3 regions of the Aliivibrio thorii genome follow, and region 2 is predicted to be linked to each of the others. Evidence: predicted binding sites of a transcription regulator. Region 2 holds the regulator's gene; each other region holds the start of a gene.
What was found. The regulator PurR, encoded in region 2, represses purine synthesis genes. The targets are predictions, from matches to a motif close to TNANGNAAACGTTTNCNTNA.
Positions count from the first base shown of each region.

Region 1: a site for PurR is predicted at 3,213-3,232, ahead of AC2IP4_RS15955 (NCS2 family permease). Genes of this name have one in related genera too.
Region 3: a site for PurR is predicted at 5,810-5,829, ahead of AC2IP4_RS03080 (uracil-xanthine permease family protein). Genes of this name have one in related genera too.

Region 1 is NZ_CM170655.1:383,981-391,128, forward strand. Features, by position in the region: gene AC2IP4_RS15945 (LysR substrate-binding domain-containing protein) at 1-904, opposite strand, end outside; gene AC2IP4_RS15950 (Rossmann-fold NAD(P)-binding domain-containing protein) at 952-1,629, opposite strand; gene AC2IP4_RS15955 (NCS2 family permease) at 1,763-3,133, opposite strand; gene AC2IP4_RS15960 (M3 family metallopeptidase) at 3,370-5,217, shown strand; gene AC2IP4_RS15965 (esterase/lipase family protein) at 5,251-6,252, opposite strand; gene ggt (gamma-glutamyltransferase) at 6,540-7,148, shown strand, end outside.
Region 2 is NZ_CM170654.1:1,124,705-1,131,852, reverse strand. Features, by position in the region: gene AC2IP4_RS05175 (IS4 family transposase) at 1-1,208, shown strand, start outside; gene torR (two-component system response regulator TorR) at 1,268-1,966, opposite strand; gene torD (molecular chaperone TorD) at 2,201-2,848, shown strand; gene purR (HTH-type transcriptional repressor PurR) at 3,124-4,131, shown strand; cyclic di-GMP riboswitch class I at 4,285-4,369, shown strand; gene AC2IP4_RS05155 (TfoX/Sxy family DNA transformation protein) at 4,496-5,083, shown strand; gene AC2IP4_RS05150 (sensor domain-containing diguanylate cyclase) at 5,315-7,018, shown strand; gene AC2IP4_RS05145 (VP0952 family biofilm-associated protein) at 7,039-7,148, opposite strand, start outside.
Region 3 is NZ_CM170654.1:698,219-705,366, reverse strand. Features, by position in the region: gene bcp (thioredoxin-dependent thiol peroxidase) at 2-469, shown strand; gene AC2IP4_RS03110 (AI-2E family transporter) at 556-1,623, opposite strand; gene AC2IP4_RS03105 (sulfurtransferase TusA family protein) at 1,632-1,853, opposite strand; gene bepA (beta-barrel assembly-enhancing protease) at 2,015-3,469, shown strand; gene arsC (arsenate reductase (glutaredoxin)) at 3,485-3,835, shown strand; gene AC2IP4_RS03090 (DUF2069 domain-containing protein) at 3,856-4,290, shown strand; gene AC2IP4_RS03085 (DUF2066 domain-containing protein) at 4,536-5,696, opposite strand; gene AC2IP4_RS03080 (uracil-xanthine permease family protein) at 5,903-7,148, shown strand, end outside.

The DNA of each region.
Region 1 (7,148 bases), on a different replicon from region 2:
CGATAATCAACTCTCTAAACCAACGATGAGAATGATCAAAGTCAAAATGTTTATGCCACATTAAAACATAGCACCCCGCTTCCATTGAGATAGGAGCTGGTAGTTTTCTTAATGGTGATCCTTTGAGCATGTTATCTACGTATTTTGAAGGTGCACATAAAATCAAATCACTGTGCTCGCATAACTCCATCGCGGAATGAAAATCCGTCAAGTTCACCGCAATATCTCTTTTTAAGTGCTGTAAGTTCAAGATATCGTCCAAAAGCCATTGCTCAATCCCTCCAAAAACCACTTGTAGGTGACGGTATTTTAAGAAGGTTTCTAGTCCCCACTCCTCATCAAACAAAGGATGGTCTTCACGCACTAAACAAACCGAATGATCTCGAACTAACTCAACATAGTTTAATTCTTTAGGTATATTTTCCATATGCCATTTAGATCGAGCATCCCACTCCCAACAACTGATCGCCATATCGATTTCACAACGCAATAATTGCTCTAAACTCTCTCTACGCCATGTTTTTGCATGCACATTCACTTGGGGGGCTTGCTTTAAAATCTCTGGCATAAAATGAGGGTATGTCAGTGAATAAGCAGGCTCTACCATATGAATATCAAAGGTTCTCTGACTTTCACTTGGTTCAAAAGAGCTAGGGCGAGTAAATAACTCTAAATGTTGAAGTACTTGCCTTAATTCTGGCGCTAATTGTTTTGCTCGTGGCGTTGCTCGTAATCCATAAGGCGTTCGCTCAAACAAAGGATCATCAAATACCTCTCGTAATTTGGCCAATTGCTTACTAACGGCTGACTGGCTTAAATGCAATCGCAAAGCGGCAGAGGTTACACTTTCCTCTTCAAGTAAGACTTCTAAAGTATTTAATAAATTATAATCAAATTGCTGCACTGATTGCTCTCCATTCCTTTATTTACTACAAACCTTTCTTTTATTAGCTACTGCTCTACTAATGCAAACATTTCTCTTGAGGTATATCTAACAATCCCATTATCGTGATTATTCTTTAACGCTAGTTCAAGCATACACTGTGCAACAAGTTCACCATGAATCGGTTTATAATTTAATAAAAATCCTTTCATTAATGGATTCATTACTTTCATAACCCCCTGTAAAAATGCCTCATCGGTTCTCGGTTCAGTTCTACTTCCGGATAAAGGCCCAGGCTGCATAAAGGTCACTTGCTTAAAACCAATATCTGCCACCTTATCTTCCATCTCTCCTTTGCATTTTAAATAATGGGAGAATGCAGAACTTGATGCGCCAATACAAGACACCACATAAATCCGCTCAACACCAATATCATGCATTGATTGTGCAACACTCACCACCAGCGACACATCAATCGCCTTTAATGCACTCTTACTTCCTGCCTTTTTGATGGTAGTGCCTAACGTAATAAAACCGACCTTAGGCACATTATCTTTGACTTGCTCTTTATCAATGCTTAATTCAGGGTTAATCACCTGAATGAGCTTCGAGCATATATCATCAAGAGGCCTGCGAGTGAGACTATAAACGTGTTGAATCTCTTCATTTTTTAAGACCGAATTCAATAAATGATGCCCTATTAATCCTGTTGAACCGGCAAGAATAATTGATGTTAAATCTGACATAATTGACTTCTTATGTTTCTACTACTGATACTTTAGCTTAATCCGTAACTTGCAAACTGTCTTGTTTTTTACATTAAAAAAGCCAGTGAGATGATCACTGGCTTATCAATTTACAAGGTAATATTATTCAGAACTAGATAGCCCAACCACCGACATAAAATACAATCAAAGCAATAGTAATCGAAACAATACCCACGTTTAATTTCTTAAACTCACCAGCAAAAATACGACCAACAACTAACGTGGTAAAACCGATCATAATACCGGTTACAATATTTGCAGATAAGATAATGAATACCGCACAAACCAGGCCTGAAAGCGCATCAACTGAATCTTCAAAGTCTAATTTAGAAACGTTACTTAACATTAATAAACCAACGTACATTAATGCAGGAGCCGTTGCGTAACTAGGAACTAAATAACTTACTGGTGATAAGAAAATCATTACAAGGAACAACACCCCAACAACCGTTGCTGTTAATCCTGTTTTACCACCGGCTGCTGTACCTGCTGCTGATTCGATGTAAACCGCCGCAGGAGCGCCACCAACAAGACCTGCAACCATTGAGCTTGCAGAGTCAGCCGTTAATGCCTTACCGCCATCGATGATTTGCCCGTTTTTATCAAGTAAGTTGGCTTGACCAGAAAGGGCACGAATTGTACCTGTTGCATCAAATACTGCCGTCATAACCAGCGCAACAACCACAGGAAGAATTGCAGGCGTTAATGCACCCATGATATCCATAGAACCAATCAGCGAGCTACCATCAGCGGTCTCTAAACTTGGCAGAGCAAAGAAGCCATTGTAAGTTACGCTTGGGTCAAAGATTAAGCCAATAATAGAGATAGCGACGATCACTAATAAAATGCCACCAGGAACACGTTTTTTCTCTAAACCAAAGATAGCAGCAAGACCTAATACCGACATGATTACAGAAAATGACTTAATATCACCTAGCATGATAGGGAGACCAGCGTGTGCATTTTTAACAATTAGGCCTGTGCCATCCGCGGCGATCAATAAAAGGAATAAACCAATACCGATACCAGTACCATGTGCAATGCCTGACGGTAGGTTATTCAGAATCCACTGACGAACGCCTGTTACCGTAATAAGGGTAAACAAAACGCCCATGATAAATACCGCACCAAGCGCAACAGGAATACTTACACCTTGCCCCAATACCAAGCTAAACGCGGTAAATGCAGTTAATGAAATAGCACAACCAATTGCCATTGGAAGATTTACCCATAACCCCATTAATAGTGAACCAAACGCTGCCACTAAACAGGTAGCGACAAAGACAGCTCCCGTATCAAATCCTGCGGCACCTAACATGCTTGGAACAACAATAACCGAATAAACCATCGCTAAAAACGTAGTAAGACCAGCAATCATTTCTGTTTTAACGGTGCTACCACGCTCAGAAATTTTAAAGAAGCCATCTAGTTTTCTATCCATATTGGATTGTGGTGCCGTATTTTGCGCATTGCCCTGAGACATGGAACATTCCTTAAATAAGTAACATAAAAGTGCGGTTAATTTTCTGCGCACATTTTTGCACAAATTGAGAGAAATATAAATAAGCAATCGTTATCGTCACCGTATTAGAATTAAAACAAAGCACTAATTAAAACCTGATATTTTTCATAAAATGAGCTTTTAGCACTTACTTCATCATTCATTTGTCATCTATGGCATAATCTGTTTTTCGCTAGTCTGTATTTAAAGGGACGAAAATGACTGCCACTACATATCTTAATGACTTAAACCAACGTTATTTATCGATTCATCGCACCAAAGAAAACTTCTTTTGGGATACCTATATGGGTTTAAGCGATAATCACCAAGGCTCTACCCAAGCAGAAACTGCATGGACGAACTTTTTAAGTAATGCAGAGCAAATCTCCGCAATTAAAAAACAAATTACACTGGCTGAATCAATCACTGATAATGAAGAAAAAACACAAACCTTAATTGGTTTAAAAGGCTGGTTAGCAACATTTGAATCTCACGCTATTGAATCAAAACAAGCTCAACAACAAAAAGCAGAGCTAATAAAATTTGAAGCGGGTCTATTTGAGAAAAAACAAAACCACACTATGACGTATGTAAACGAAGAAGGAGAAACGGTTGAAGGCTCTCTTCCTGTACTCGCTTCTATTGTTCGCACTAGCGCTAATGCCGCAACACGTCAATCAGCTCATCAAGCCTTTCTTGGCTTAGAGCAATGGCTATTACAAAACGGCTTTATTGAATTAATTAAACTTCGCAATAAATTTGCTCGCTCTCAAGGGTTTGATACTTTCTTTGATTACTCGGTAACAAAAAAAGAAAAAATGACGACAAATCAACTATTTACTATTTTAGATGATTTTGAAATTCGTACTCGTGATTGTCACCAACGTAGCTTAGATCAACTTGCAGCGGATAAAGGCAATGAAGCCTTACTCGCGCATAACTTTGTCTTCTCGTTTGCAGGCGATGTGATGCGAGAGCTAGACCCTTACGTACCGTTCTCAAAATCATTACGTCGTTGGGTTGAATCGTTTGGCCGTTTAAATATTGAGTTCTCAGGCGCAGAATTAACGCTTGATTTATTGGATCGTAAAGGCAAATACCCTAACGGTTTTTGTCATGGCCCTATTCCTTCTTTTTATAATCAAGATCAATGGGTTGCTGCTAAAGTTAACTTTACTAGCAACGCAAAACCAGACCAAGTTGGCAGTGGTTATGACGGTATGAACACCTTATTCCACGAAGGTGGCCATGCGGCTCATTTCTCTAACGTGAAGATGAATGCACCCTGCTTTTCACAAGAATTTGCACCTACCTCAATGGCCTATGCAGAAACGCAATCCATGTTCTGCGATAGCTTGCTAGAAGATGCAGATTGGTTAAAACAGTATGCGCTTGATAAAAATGGCAACGCTGTACCTGATTCGATCATCAAAGCAATGATCGACAGCAAACAACCTTTCCGTGCATATCAAGAACGCAGTATTTTAGTGGTACCGTATTTTGAACGAGCGCTTTATCAATTAACTGATGAAGAACTTACGCCAGAAAACATCACAGCATTAGCTCGTACTACAGAAAAGAAAATTCTTGGGTTAGCATGCAGCCCACGTCCATTAATGGCTATCCCTCACTTAGTGTCTGATGAAGCCTCATGTGCTTATCATGGTTACTTGCTGGCGCACATGGCGGTGTATCAAACTCGCGCCTATTTCACTGAGGAATTTGGTTACTTAACTGATAATCCTGAGATTGGTCCATTACTGGCAAAACACTATTGGAATGCCGGTAACAGCGTTAGCCATAATGATTCAATCATAGCCCTTACTGGTGAAGGCTTTAACGCTAAATATTTAGCTGATAAGTGTAACTTATCTGTTGAAGAAGCGTGGAAATCTGAGCAAGAAAAAATGGCAGAGTTAGATTCTAGAACTCAAGCCGAAGTGGCACCGCTAAACGCAACAATCTCTATTATTGATGGTCCAAAAACATTAGCAAGTAATACAGAATCAAACACAAAAATGTGTGACGAGTTTGAAGCCTATATTATGAAAACCTACGGACGCTAAACTGATTTCAGGGTGGTATTTATGCCACCCTGCTTATTTCAATATAGATAAATTAGAGCTATCGTCTTGAGAATAAAGTTGCTCAATTAAACGTGCTTGCTCTAGCTGGCCAACCGTTCCATTATCAATCAGCAATTGTTGTTCTTTTAAGATATCAATCAAATCCGTCGGAACAGAATTCCCATTTCCAACAATCTCAACATGACCTGCTTTCACCGTTATTGGATTCGCATGAACGACATCATCCACGTTTTGATTTGACTGCTCACTAACACTAAAAACGTAATCATCTTCAACGCATATTCCGTCATCATTGGTTCTTCGACACGTATTACGCTCATCCGTTTTTATCACTAAATGATGAGAAACAGAAGAAAGAAGTTCCCCCGGTTGTTCAATAAAATCAGCATTAGGTGGGATCTGTTGATACTTCTCTCCTGTCACGGCATAGCAGATCAAATCAACAATACCCAAAGACAAGATCCGTAAAGACGTCATGCCACAATGTGACGATATTTCAATGCCATTAAATGGCGAAGAGATGGTGGTAAGTTGCAATTGTTTTGTAGCGACTTTTTTCTCATCCTCTCTATCAACCGTAAGTGCTCTACGAGCGACCAAACCACCTTGGCTATGACCAATAATATGGAGAGGCTGATTGGGATTTTCATTTGATAATTGATTTAGAGCAGAAACAAGCTCGCCAGAGGTCTCTTCTAGACTCTTTCTGTCATCATACTCAAAACAGATAGCTTGTTGATCATATAAACCATAAACATCCGCTAAGGTTTTAAATTGACCCGCAGAAGCGAAGCAGCCATGAACGATAATGGTTAATGGTTCATCAGGATTTAAGTGAATGCTATCATCATTGGCATTATTGCAATGCTTTAGCCCTTCAATATTTAGGGTTTGCTTGGTCAACATCATTGGTTCTTCAACCTCATCAATATCATTGACAGAGTTTGACGAACAACCAGCTAGGCCGAAAAGTACTCCCACACTGGCACATCGCAAATAATCCATTTGATTCATTCAGTTCATCCATAAACACAATATAAAACCATCATAGGGTATTTCTCATTCAATTATTACTCTTATATGAGGACCAAATAGTGATATCGGTGATTGATGTGATATCTATCGGTGTTGTCTATCCTGCAAGTAAGATTGTAACTCTCTATTAGTTTAAAACGTGAGCATTAACCAAGAACACTAATAACCTATTCGACAGGCCTTCTTTCCTCTGCCAATCTTTTCTTCTCAGTGTATTTTACTCGACGCCTTTACCTACATCCAATTGATACGATTAAGGAATATCTATGCAGTGGAAAGCATCAACTCTTGCGTTACTGGTTTCAACCTCTCTTATTACGCCAATATCATTTGCAGCTCAAACTGCAGACAATGTTGCCCCTGAAGCCGCAACGGGCTTAACCAAGCAAAACCTCGTTGAAGGAAAAGAGTGGATGATCGCTTCCGCAAACCTTTATGCCAGTGAAGCGGGGGCTGAGATGCTGCGTAAGGGTGGTAATGCGATTGATGCCATGGTTGCAACGCAATTGGTGCTTGGGCTAGTAGAGCCTCAGTCATCAGGTATTGGGGGCGGTGCATTTCTTGTCTATTGGAATGCAAAACAGCAAGATCTTACTACTTTTGATGGAAGGGAAACGGCACCATTAGAAGTGACACCTCAATTATTTCAAGATGACAAAGGCCAACCTCTTAAGTTTTATGATGCCGTAGTCGGAGGGCGATCTGTTGGTACTCCTGGCGCAGTAAAATTGATGTGGGATACTCATCAAAAACTAGGCAAACTGGATTGGAAAACCCTATTTGAACCAGCCATTGATCTTGCAACTAATGGATTCACCGTAAGTCCTCGTTTAGCAAAATTGGTTGATAATGACCAAGAATTTCTACAACGCTCT
Region 2 (7,148 bases):
CGATCCGTAAGCGCCGATTACCATTAGATATGATGATTTGGGTTGTGTTAGGCATGGCTTTCTATCGAGATGAGTCAGTCTGGGACATTACCAGTAATATGCAGCTTATGCTGCCAGGAAAGCGGCCACTAGTGGCTCCGAGTGCAGTAGTTCAAGCGAGACAAAGACTTGGAAGCGAAGCAGTAAGACATATTTTCACATCAACAGCTGAAATCTGGAATACCGAAGCAAACCATCCAACATGGAACGGTTTACAATTATTAGGTGTTGATGGCGTAGTTTGGCGAGCGCCTGACACAAAAGAAAACCTTCAAGTATTTGAACCTAAAAGTAATCAGCATGGCGAAACCTGCTACCCTCAAATCAGAATGGTATGCCAAATGGAACTCACTAGCCATTTATTGATCAATAGTGCTTTTGATAGCACAAAAGTCAGTGAAATGGTTTTAGCTGAACAACTTATCTCATCCACTCCAGATAACTCTATAACTTTGTTTGATAAAGGATTTTATTCCCTTGGCTTACTTCATAAATGGTCTACAACAGGATCGGAACGTCATTGGTTGCTTCCTGTGAAGAAAGGAACAATATATGAGGAAGTACGAACTTTAGGTCGACAAGATAAATTAGTGCGTTTAAAAACATCGCCACAAGCTAGAAAGAAGTTCCTTGATCTGCCGGAATATATTGAAGCTCGGTTAGTGAGTAAAAAAGTGAAAGGAAAAGAGACTCAAATTTTAACTTCAATGGTTGATCCAATGCGTTTTCCATCGTCTGAAATGGTAGAGCTGTACAGTGAGCGTTGGGAGATAGAAGTCGGTTATAGAGAAATGAAACAGACGCTTCTAAATAGTGAGCATCACCTTCGAAGTAAAAAGCCTGAGATGATTAGACAAGAATTATGGGGGATATTACTTGGTTATAACTTACTTAGATATCAAATGGTTAAGATGTCACATACGGTGAAGGGGCTTCACGCAAACCAATTAAGTTTCACATCATGCTCGCTGGCAATCATAAATATGTTGTACACAATGTCACTAAATAGTGCAGGTAATATCCCGAAGACTATCGCCTCTTTACAGGCAAATACCGCTCACTACATTTTACCGCCAAAGAGAGAAGATAGGCGCTATCCAAGGAGAGTTCGAGCTAAAGCCGTGAAGTACCCTTGCTGGAAAAAGAAAAAAGCCAGTCAGCTTAACTGACTGGCATTACTCAAATATGAGTGGTTCAATTTAAATCTTTTAACGATAATTAATAACTATCAATCACCAGCGAACATGTAACCTTCACCGTGTACGGTAACAAAGATCTGTGGGTTTTTAGGGTCCACTTCCATTTTTGCGCGCATTCTTCGAATCAATACATCAATCGTTCTATCATTTGGTGCATCTACACGGTGGCTAATCATATTTAAAATACGTTCACGCGAAAGAACCGTATTTGGGTACGAAGATAACGCCACCAACAGTTCATATTCAGCTTTAGTTAATTTAACTGGTTCGCCATTATTTGATAATGCACGGCGCTGAATATCAAATGTCCATTCACCAAAACGAACTACATTTGACTCATCCAATTCAACTGGCTCATTAACTAAAGACATACGCCAAAACAAGTTCTTAACTCGAACCAATAATTCACGTAGCTCTACAGGTTTAGTGACATAGTCATCTGCACCCATTTCTAAACCGACAATTCGGTCAATACTATCTGTTCGTCCTGTAACGAGAATAATACCAATATTAGATTGACTGCGCAGTTCGCGAGCCAATAATAAACCATCCTCTCCTGGTAGGTTTATATCAAGCATAATTAAATCAACTTTTTGTTCAGCCAAAATAGTTCGCATTTCTGCCCCTGTTTCAGCCTCGCTCACTTGATATCCCTCGGCTTCAAAGTAGCCTACAAGCTTAGAGCGAGTTACCACTTCGTCTTCAACAACTAAAATGTGATAGCTCATAATATTCTCTTTTAATGGTTATTTGGATAGTTCTTATCTTATTCTATTCATATTTTGTAATAATGCCAATTCTCAATTGATATTTCTGTATTTTAATTGATTCAAAACAATTATTAATAAAAATCGAAATTTAATCTTTACACATATCTTTATACACCCTGTTAATGATAGGTGCTATTCCTTTTCATACTTATCCAGTACAATTCTTAAATAAATTTCTTGGAGCAAAGAGACATGAACGAATTAACTGCATTTAACGAACAACGCGCTGAAATTTACTGGTGGTTGTCGAACTTATTAGCGAATGAACTAACAGAAGAACAATTAGAACAATATAACAGTTTTGAAGTTCGTACTTTCCTGTCTGATTTAGGGAAGACGCCAGAATTAGCGTCATCGGTAAATGAATTGGTTGAAAAGTTAAATAAACTTCAAGCTCGCGACGATGCACAGCTTGAATTATCAGCTGATTTTTGCCAAGCATTTTTAGGTTCTGACAAAAACAGTGCTCTACCTTATGCATCAATCTATTTAGATAAATCAGGCCTTCTTAATGCAAAACCTGCTCAAGATATGCGTGAATTACTAGAAAAGTACAAGATTGCTCAAAAAGCAGAATTCAATGAACCCGCAGACCATATAGCTATTGAACTAGATTTCCTTGGGAATTTAATCCTAATGACAAATCAGCAAACTTCTGAAGAAGACTTTGAAGCTTATATGAGTGCGCAACTTTCTTTTATTAATAAACAGCTATTATCTTGGACTCCAAAATTTAACCATATTTGTAAGGAGAGAGATGAATTCGGCTTTTATGCTGCAGTAACGACTTTCCTTGTAACCTTTCTACAACTTGATGTTACTTTCCTTACAGGTGAGTAATTTATAGTTTATATATTGGTACAATATTTTTACAGGTGTGTGATATAAATCAAATCATTAACAAAATTAATTAAATCACTAATTGTTTGCACTATGCTTTACCTATAAAATGTGAGCGCAAACGATAAAATTTGATCATTAAATGAAAACCGCATTTTTGGCGGTTTTTTTCATTTATAACCAGGGCCTATTTATCTTCCATCATATCTACATAATGTAATATCAATTTTGTTGGAACATAAATAGCCCCTTATTTTACCCATTAAGGCTTTTATATGGCTACTATTAAAGATGTTGCAAAACTTGCAGCTGTTTCTACTACCACTGTCTCTCATGTAATTAATAAAACTCGTTTTGTTGCCGAAGCAACTCAAAAACGTGTATGGGAAGCGGTTGAAGAACTAAACTACGCACCTAGTGCCGTTGCTCGCAGTTTAAAATGCAATACAACACGTACGATTGGTATGTTAGTAACACAATCTTTCAACCCATTTTTTGCAGAGGTTATGCATGGTGTTGAGAATTACTGTTACAAACAAGGTTACACTTTATTTATGTGTAATACTGAAGGCGATTTAGATAAGCAAAAACATTATCTTCGCATGCTTTCAGAAAAACGTGTTGATGGCCTATTAGTCATGTGTTCAGACCTTAATGAACAACTATTAGCGCTGCTTGAAAAAAACACTGAGCTACCAATGGTTATTATGGATTGGGGCCCAGATAGCCCACGTACAGATAAAATCATTGATAATTCAGAAAAAGGCGGTTACTTAGCAACAAAACATTTAATTGAAAACGGCCATGAAAAAATCGCTTGTATTACAGGTCAGTTAGATAAATTAACGTGTAAAGAGCGTGTTCGTGGGTTCGAACGAGCTTTAGCTGAATCAAACTTAAGCGCTAACCCTGACTGGATTTTGGAAGGCGACTTCGAGTGTGCTTCAGCATCAAAAGCTGTAGATAAAGTACTAGCAATGACAGAGCGTCCAACAGCACTATTTTGCTTTAACGATATTATGGCACTGGCGGCAATAAGTAAAATTCAACAAGCGGGCTTAAAAGTACCTGAAGACATCTCAGTTATTGGTTACGACAATATTGAATTATCGGCGTATTTCTCTCCACCCCTGACAACTATTCACCAACCTAAACGTCGTGTTGGTAAAACAGCGGTAGAGATTTTATTAGAGCGCATTAAAGATAAGCACCATGAGCGTCGCATTTTTGAAATGCAGCCTGAAGTTGTCTCTCGTAGCAGCGTATCAAATAGAATCAAATAGCGCTTATTTACTTATTAAAATACGAGTTGGTTCAATTTACACTTAAAATTTGAACCGACTTAACAAAAATAAATGATCATTTTTTGAAGCAACATCACACTACGCTCAATTGTGCAACAACTCTTACTATAAATTGCTATATTATCAGCAAAGTCACGAACAGGGCAAACTGTACGAAAGTACAGGACGCAAAGCTTCCGGCCTACGTATTTATATATAAGGTAGCGGGGTTGCCGACAGTAAGTATTCTCTCAAGTATTGTTAATTTTTACTTTAAAATAACAATACCTTACTTTGAACTTGCTACCATTTCCTCGGGCTCAGTTGTTTAGTGACATAGACTTACTAACCGAGAATTATTGCAATGGATAAACCAGTACTAAAAGAATCACTTCATTTACTTTCATCTTTAGGTAAGATCACTTCACGCTCAATGTTTGGTGGTTTTGGCATTTTTATTGATGGCACTATGTTCGCTCTTGTTGTTCAAGATAAACTTCATTTAAGAGCTAGTGATGAGACTATCAATTTATTTAAAGAGCAAGGGTTTGAACCATACGTTTATAAAAAGCGTGGTTTTCCTGTTGTAACTAAATACTTTGCAATTTCAGCTGAATGTTGGGAAGAGCCAGACTCAATCTTAATTCAAGCTGTCATAGCTTTAGATGTCGCTAAAAAAGATAAAAAGAAACAGCAAACAGCCGGACCTTCTCGTATCAAAGATTTACCAAATCTAAGATTAGCGACAGAAAGAATGCTTAAAAAAGCAGGCATTAATACTGTTGAAGAGTTGCGCACCACTGGAGCTGTTAATGCTTATAAAGCAATTCAACAGACACATTCAAACAGTGTGAGTGATGAATTACTTTGGTCGCTTGAAGGAGCGATTAAAGGAACTCATTGGTCTGTTGTTTCAGCAGAAACACGAAGTGAATTAAGAAAGCAATTATAAACTAAGTGTTAATCTATACGTCTTAATCTTATGCTCTATCAAAGAGATTAAGGCGTTAACCCTCCCTAAACCAAGCTCCCCCCCCTTAAAACTAAATAAAGCGACAAGCCTTCACACTTTAACTCTCCTTTGTAACAATATCTGTTACTTTATATAACTATCAGTTATGCTACGTCTTCATATATAGAACATAAAACTGTTAAATGGCGTGCGTTTTATAAGGCGGTGTTAATGAGTAAAAATACAATCAGCAAAAAGTGGCTTTATTTACCTATAATATCAATGGTATTTACAATATCTATTGGCTTATTTGTGTTTAATTCAACACTCTCAAATTGGCTTGAGCACAAAGTTGAAGGTAGTCTATCTGAAGAAGCCTCTCGTATTATAAAAGACATCAATGACGACCAAGTTTCCTTTTCTGATTTAAAAGCATTGGATGTATACATAAAAACAAAACTAGTTATTGCCAAAGAAGACCATATTACTCTGATAAAATCAGACGGCACGCCAATTGCTGATAGTGATATTTCTTTAAACGCCGTCTTACAGCTTGAAAACCATTTAAACCGAGAAGAAGTGAATAACGCTAAAGATATTGGCTATGGCACTGCTACCCGCTTCAGTACTTCTCGCTTTAAAAACTTACTCTACTCTGCACAATCATTTGAATACCAAGGTCAAACATATATTCTTAGAACGGCAACGCCACTAACTCGTATCGATGCCATGGTAGAAGAATTGATGAACATCCTAATTATTTTAATGGGGATTAACATTGTACTTGTCATTGGCTCATCTCTACTCAGTAATAAGCTTATTCAACAGCAAGTAAAAAATGAGCAAGATCTACAAGAAGAGCGTATAGAACAACGTACTCAAGAAATTGAGCTATTACACCGTCTTGCAAATATGCTTGCGGCTTGTAACTCAATCAATGAAGCTCAAATGGTCGTTGAAGATATCCTTCCTAGGATTTTAGGGGATGTAAATGGCGTCGTATCTCTAATGCGTTCATCTAGGAATCAACTACTAGTAAAACTCGATTGGGGCGGAGCTTGGCCAGGCAATAAAACTTACGCACCTGAAGAATGCTGGGCATTACGAAAAGGTAAATTTCATCTCGCTAATGATAAATATACCACCCTGCCATGTTCCCATATGTCTGCGACCGGAACAGACCAAACACTATGCATCCCATTGACCGCACATGGCAACACCATTGGTATGATGCATATCTACCTTGGTGATAAAGAACATTTAGACAAGAGCGTTCAAAAACTTGCTTTCACGGTTGCTGAGCATCTTGGTTTGGCACTCGCGAACTTAAATTTACAAGAGAAATTGAGAGAGCAAGCCATAAGCGATCCTTTAACTGGTTTATACAACCGTCGTTACTACGAAGAAACCATTAACCAAGAAATAATGCGAGCTCACCGACACAAACAAGAAATGTCGATTCTTATGTTAGATCTTGACCACTTTAAACGCTTTAATGATAACTATGGGCATGATGCTGGTGATTATGTATTAAAAACCATCGGTTCATTATTACTTAATACTATGCGTGGAGAAGATACAATTTGTCGCCTTGGCGGAGAAGAACTAGCGATTATTTTACCAAATACAGGTGCTGAAGGTGCATTACATGCAGCAAAGTCTTTATGTGAAGCCGTTAGCGATCTTCATTTGGCAATTAAAGAATTGTCATTAGGTAAATTGAGTGTTTCTATTGGTATCGCAACTTACCCTAAAAATGGGCTTCAATCTGATGATTTAACTAAGCTCGCAGATATTGCACTTTATGAAGCAAAAGGCCGAGGACGGGATCAAGCTTGTCATTATGATGAGCTGATCCAGCCTTCAGAATATCCAGAGCCCATTGAAGTAGAAGAAAAAGCAAAAACCAGTGACGAAAATACGATTAACTCTTAGTTTCTCTAAAAATGATGGGCCTAATCCACAGGCTCATCATCTACTTGCATCATAAAATCAGTTACCCAGCCAATCAGTAGGATCATTAACCAAGAAACCATAATCGAAGTCGGGACTTCAAATTTAGGCG
Region 3 (7,148 bases), 430 kb from region 2:
GATCACACCACTAGAAGCAGGGGCTCCTGCACCAAACGTTTCACTTCTTGATCAACATGGAGAGTCTATTTCTCTTTCTGATTTAAAAGGTAAAAAGGTTTTATTTTATTTCTACCCAAAAGCAATGACTCCAGGGTGCACAGTTCAAGCTCAAGGTCTTCGTGATATTAAAGCCGAATTAGATGCCCATAATGTCGTCACTCTTGGTGTTAGTATTGATCCTGTAAAACGTTTAGGTAAATTCATCGAACGTGACGAGTTAAACTTCACATTATTATCAGATGAAGATCATGCCGCTGCTGATGCTTTTGGTGTCTGGGGTGAGAAAAAATTCATGGGGAAAACTTATGATGGATTACACCGCATTAGCTTTTTGATCAATGAAGAAGGTGTTATTGAACACGTCTTCAATAAGTTCAAGACAAAAACTCACCACGAAGTGGTATTGGACTATTTAAACAATAAATAAGCTAAACGAGAAATAATCGTTTTAAAAACTCAAAATAAAAAAGCGATGCTTATTAAAAGCACCGCCTTTTTATTTGTTAAGCTGCCTTATGCTTTATTAAACACTTCATCTGTTGCAGGAAGCGCTTTCCATACCGCCTTCACTAATGTTGCTAACGGAATGGCAAAGAAAACCCCCCAAAAGCCCCATAATCCACCAAACACCAGTACCGATACAATAATAGCGACCGGATGAAGGTTAACGGCTTCAGAAAAAAGTACAGGCACTAAAACATTACCATCGAGTGCTTGAATAATGCCATAAGCGACTATCAACCAATAAAAGTCAGGCGTTAATCCCCACTGAAATAGAGCAACAATAGCAATAGGAACGGTAACTGCAGCGGCTCCTATATAAGGAATCAATACAGAAAACCCAACCATTACAGCGAGCAATAAGGCATAACGTAAATCCATAATAAAGAAAGTAATGTAGCTCACGCCACCGACAATCAGAATTTCAACTACCTTTCCTCTAATGTAATTACTGATCTGTTCATTCATCTCAACCCATACTTTTGTCGCTAAACGACGATTCTTTGGCAGAATATTACTCATTGTTCTTACCATCTCTTCTTTATCTTTTAATAAAAAGAAAACAAGCAACGGAACAAGGATCAAATACACCCCTAACGCAGCAATACTGACTAATGATGCCAATGAGCCTTTAACCATGGTTTCGCCCATGCCAAGAACTTTGCCACGAATGGTTTCTAGTAAAGTATCAATCGATTGAGGTTGAATCAGTTCAGGGTAACGTCCCGGAAGGCTAGATAGCAAATTGTGCAATCCATTAAACATCGATGGCACATCATTAATTAAGTTACCGACTTGATTCCAAATTGTAGGAACTAACCCAAAAACAGCCATTAACATAACGCTAATAAATAAAATAATAACGAGCATGACTGACAGTGTTCTTGGTATACCTAATTTACTCAGTTTTACCACTGGCCATTCAAGTAAATATGCAAGAACAATAGCCACTAACAAGGGAGCAATTAAATGGCCAAAAAAGTAGATCGTGATAAACCCAACGATAAGAATCGCAACAAGGCTAACGGCATGAGGATCAGAAAAGCGGCGTTTATACCACTGTGTAACCATATCTAACATATTAAGTTCTACTTTTTTATGATGGTTAAAAGTGAGCAGGTGTCAGCATGCTCTAATTGAATATCAAATAGATGCTGTTCGAAGTATGACATCATATCGCTTAAAGACGCTTTGTCGACGACTTTGATTTGTAACATTTCATTTTTAATTAATGATTTACTGGCCCGTTTTGCTAATAACAGCGACATTGGGCAACGATGTTGTGATAAATCTAACCTTCTGGTTTCCATTCAGCGACTCTATAGATATGATAGATTTCAATTGAAAGAGTATAAATCACATAATTACGACAAAAAAGAAACCAATTCTAAATTTGGTGCTCTTATTCATCAAGATTACGTTATTATCTCTCTATAAGAGAATGTTATTGAAAAGGATTTGTAAAAACGACATGTTCAAATTAAAAAAGCTGGCCAGTTGTTTACTGATCACCTCATTATTGACAAGTACTCTTCCCGTTTATGCAAAGAACGATTTAAATTTACCGGATATAGGGACCACAGCAGCATCAACCTTAACGATTGACCAAGAGTTAATCTATGGTGATGCATATATGCGTATGCTTCGAGCAAGCCAACCTGTTATTAATGATCCTGTTTTAGCTGAATATGTTCAAGCCCTAGGGCATCGATTAGTCGCAAATGCGAGCGATGTAAAAACCCCTTTTCATTTTTTCTTAATTAATAATAGAGAAATTAATGCCTTTGCCTTTTTTGGCGGTTACGTAGCACTTCATTCTGGGTTATTTTTATACGCCCAATCAGAAAGTGAATTAGCCTCTGTTGTCGCTCACGAAATTGCACATATAACTCAACGCCACTTAGCTCGTAGTATGGAAGATCAAGCAAGGCGCTCACCAGCTACTGTAGCTGCACTTATTGGATCTTTATTATTAGCAATAGCTGCTCCAGAAGCCGGAATAGCAGCAATTCATGCAACCACTGCCGGGGCGATGCAAAGTTCAATTAACTACACTCGTAGTAATGAGAAAGAGGCAGATAGGTTTGGTATTGATACTTTAGCTAAATCAGGTTTTGATGTCTCAGCGATGCCTCGATTTTTCTCTCGCCTAGCTGATCAATACCGCTATGCAAGCACACCACCACCCATGCTACTAACTCACCCACTGCCAACGTCTCGTATTACCGACAGTAGAGAAAGAGCACAACAGTACCCTATGCGCCGAGTAAATACCTCATTACGCTATCATCTTGCGCGGTCTCGTATTGTTGCACGCTTTGCTGGTATTGACAGTGGCGCAGCTCTAGACTGGTTTTCTCGTAAATCAAAAACTCACAATAACGATATTAAACAAGCGCTAAATTACGGCAGAGCGCTAGTGTATATTGATTCAAAACAATATGACAAAGCACAACCAATCATGGATGTTCTATTAAGAAAAGATCCTCTTAATACATTTTATATTGATGCGGCTACCGATTTAGATCTCTATACAAAAAAAAATCAGCAAGCAGTTAAACGCTTAAAAGACAGCTTAGTGCAATTACCAAATAACCCAGTATTAACGATTAACTATGCTCACGCTCTTGCCGAATCCAATAAACTGTCAGAAGCCATACGTGTTTTACAGCGTTATACTCATGATTATCCAGATGACCCTACAGGATGGCAGTTACTTTCTAAGGCCTACCATGACAATGGCAGTACTAATGGTGAATTAGCCGCAAGGGCTGAAGTATATGCCTTAAAGGGTATGTGGAATAAAGCCCTCAGTAATTATACTCAAGCAAGTCAATTGGTTGAGTTTGGAAGTTTAGACCAAGCTAGATACGACGCAAGAATTGATCAGCTCCGTCTATCACGAGAACGTTTTAGCACCTTATAATCAAAAGGAAAAAATATGTCTGTTGTTATTTTTCACAACCCTCGTTGTTCAAAAAGTCGTGAAACCTTAGCGTTACTTGAAGAAAGAGGAATTACTCCAAATGTGGTTAAATATTTAGAAGAAGCACCGAGTACTGATGCATTAAAAGCACTATTTTCTCAATTAGGTTTTACTTCTGTTCGTGACATGATGAGAACAAAAGAAACTGAATATAAAGAACAAAATCTAAGTGATAGCTCTGTGACTGACGAACAATTATTTGAAGCAATGGCACGAACACCAAAGCTAATGGAGCGTCCAATAGTAGTTAACAATAACCAAGCAAGAATGGGACGCCCACCCGAGAAAGTATTAGAAATTTTATAAAACAACACCAAGGAAAAGACATGGATTCAGTTGCAATGAGCGCAGAGACGAAGCGCTACCGTTTACTTGCTTTGTTTTGTAATTTAGCACTACTCATTTTTATTACACTTTGGCATAGTACATTCTCCCCCCACCCATTAATTAACCCTTATGGCGTGACTGTGGCATGGATAATTCCTATGCTGTTTCCGTTAAAGGGCATCATTCAAGGTAAGCCTTACACTCATGCTTGGGCTAACTTTATTTTAATGTTTTATTTTTTACATGGTTTAACCATTCTTTGGCTTGATGAAGGCGAACGATACTTTGCACTGATTGAGGTAATTCTTACTACAGGTGCGTTTGTAGGTAATATTTATTACGCTCGCCTTCGAGGTAAAGAGCTCGGATTAAAACTGAAACGTTTATCTGAAGTTGAAAAAATAGAAAAAGCAAAATTCACTGAAGGTGAATAATTAAACATAAAAAAGGTGACTCTATAGTTAATGCCGATCAGTTAGTCACTTTATTGAGTAATTATGCACTATTTATTCAATGTCTAATAGATATGGCAAAGTACCCGTTAAGAGAGTGAAAGATAGATACAACAAGGGCTCCAGAATGATTGTAATAAATTCGTCTGAAGCCCTTGTTTTTATTGATGTTCGCTTAACTGACTGGCATTAACTCTATAGTCACCTTTTTATTTAACTGAAATCGATTAATTTGCGCTTAATTGATACTGATGAATCACTAGTTTTTTCACTTCTAACTCATCGACCAAAGCACTCTCTTCTACGATAGGCGCCTCTTCTTTAAGTTCAGGTTCAGCTGTATCTTTCGTTACTTCAGTGGTTAATTCAGAACTGATGTCCTCATTAACGATAGGTTCTTCAGGCACCAATGATATACGAGTATTTTTACTTAATAATTCATCATTAAATTGTTGATAGTCACCTAATAGGCTTAATGTATAGGTAACTTTATCACCTTGAATTGTATCAACTTGAACACTAGCAACTGAGTTCATCTGCTTTAATAACTTCTCTAAAGTGAAGAAAGATCTTGTTGTATGAATCCCTTTAATCGATACAACTTCAGAATCACTAGCAACAGCACCTAAATTTTTCGTATAAGTTTGAGCAAAATAATCACTGACCTCGTTAACCATATCAGCTAATTGAACAGCACCTGATGATTTGCCTTCAATTGGTTTTTTCGATGTCGTCGTAAGGTATTGAGGAGTCGTATCAAACAACGTCCAACTTGAACTATTACCACTAACTTTAACCACTAAAATAGCTTGAGGATTATAACGCTCACTCGCATCTGCAATTGGCTTTTTAAAGTTACCCCACAAATCTGGAATTTCGATAGATGTTACATCATCAAAATCTCCTACAGGAAACATAACCGGTAAACCACGTTCATTTGCAGCATTCTTAATACGAGTGATTAATGAATTGTTTGATTGTTCCCAAATGACGCTTCTCTGATAATTATATTCATTGACGACCCAAACTAATACGGGTTTACGCGGAGTCTCCCAAATACTCTGTTCTGCTTGCATTAACAAGTTTAGAACCATACTTGAGTTGTAACCTAGTTTCATACCACGAGGGGCGTCATCATGTTCAACAAAGCTCATTTGAGTTACGTAGCGATCACTTCGTGTTAACGCCTTTTTTATCACTTCGTTTTCAGCAATTTCCTGTTGACCAGAAACTTTGATCAATACATTCACCAAGCCTTCTTCTTTAGCTAAACTTTCTGCTTTCTCTGCATCAGTTAATTGCACTTCGGTATGATAAAGATCCGTTTGCTGCTGCGCAAAAACAGGACTAGCAATCATACACATTAATAAACACAAGATACGTAACATCAAACAACCTATAATTACTTTTATAATTTACCGCCGATAATAAGGGCTATCCTATTATTCAGCAAGGATTCGAATTGACTCAGATCTAACTTTCAAGCTATTAGAGTAATACTTTCGGAAAAAGTTTTATTTTTTCACGAGTGAAATCAAGATATTTATTGCTCAAATAATGATAGAATCCCTCAAATTCATTACTGGAAATGGAAATGCTATACAATTTATTCCAAGGTTTTCAAATGCTGTTTGTTGCATTTGGTGCCCTTGTCCTAGTTCCTCTTCTTACTGGCTTAGACCCTAACGTGGCTCTTTTTGGTGCTGGTATTGGTACTCTTCTCTTTCAATTAGTTACTCGTCGCTCTGTTCCTATCTTCCTCGCTTCTTCTTTCGCTTTTATCGCTCCAATTATCTACGGAACTCAAACATGGGGTATTCCAGCTACCATGGGCGGACTAATGGTCGCAGGGCTAGTGTATGTTGCATTAGGCGCGGTAATTAAAGTTAGAGGTGTCGCGTTTATTCATAAATTATTACCTCCTGTGGTTGTTGGCCCAGTAATTATGGTAATTGGTTTAGGCTTAGCTCCTACAGCTGTGAATATGGCGTTAGGAAAGACTGGTGATGGTGCTTATCAATTAGTTGATGGACAACTCGCCTTTTGGATAGCTGCAGCTTCATTATTTACAACTATTGGCGTTAGTGTTTTTTCAAAAGGATTCTTCAAGCTTCTTCCAATTTTATCAGGCATCGTAGTTGGCTACTCTCTTAGCCTTATTTTTGGTGTTGTTGATTTTACCCCAGTTCATCAAGCCGCTTGGTTTGCCCTACCTAACTTCACTTTCCCTGAGTTCAACATTAATGCGATTCTATTTATGATCCCAGTTGCAATCGCACCTGCCGTTGAACACGTAGGTGACATGCTTGCAATTTCAAACGTGACAGGAAAAGATTACCTTAAAAAACCAGGATTGCACCGCACTATCACAGGTGACGGTATTGCAACAATGGCCGCTTCTCTTATCGGCGCGCCACCGAACACAACTTACAGTGAAGTAACAGGCGCAGTAATGCTAACCAAAGCATTTAACCCAGTGATCATGACATGGGCTGCTGTATGCGCCATTGTTCTTGCTCTCGTTGGTAAATTAGGCGCTATGCTACAAACCATCCCTGTTCCAGTTATGGGGGGCATCATGATCTTACTGTTTGGTTCTATCGCTACGGTAGGTCTAAATACACTGATTAAAAATCAAGTTGATTTACATAAAGCACGTAACCTAACAATCGTTGGCGTAACTTTAGTCTTTGGTATTGGCGGTATGGCTGTAGGTATTGGTGACTTTAACTTACAGGGCGTAAGTCTTTGTGGGATTGTCGCTATTGCACTTAATTTAATTCTTCCTAATGACTTAGGCGAAAGCCATGTTGTTGATAATGCTCAAATGGAAGAAGACA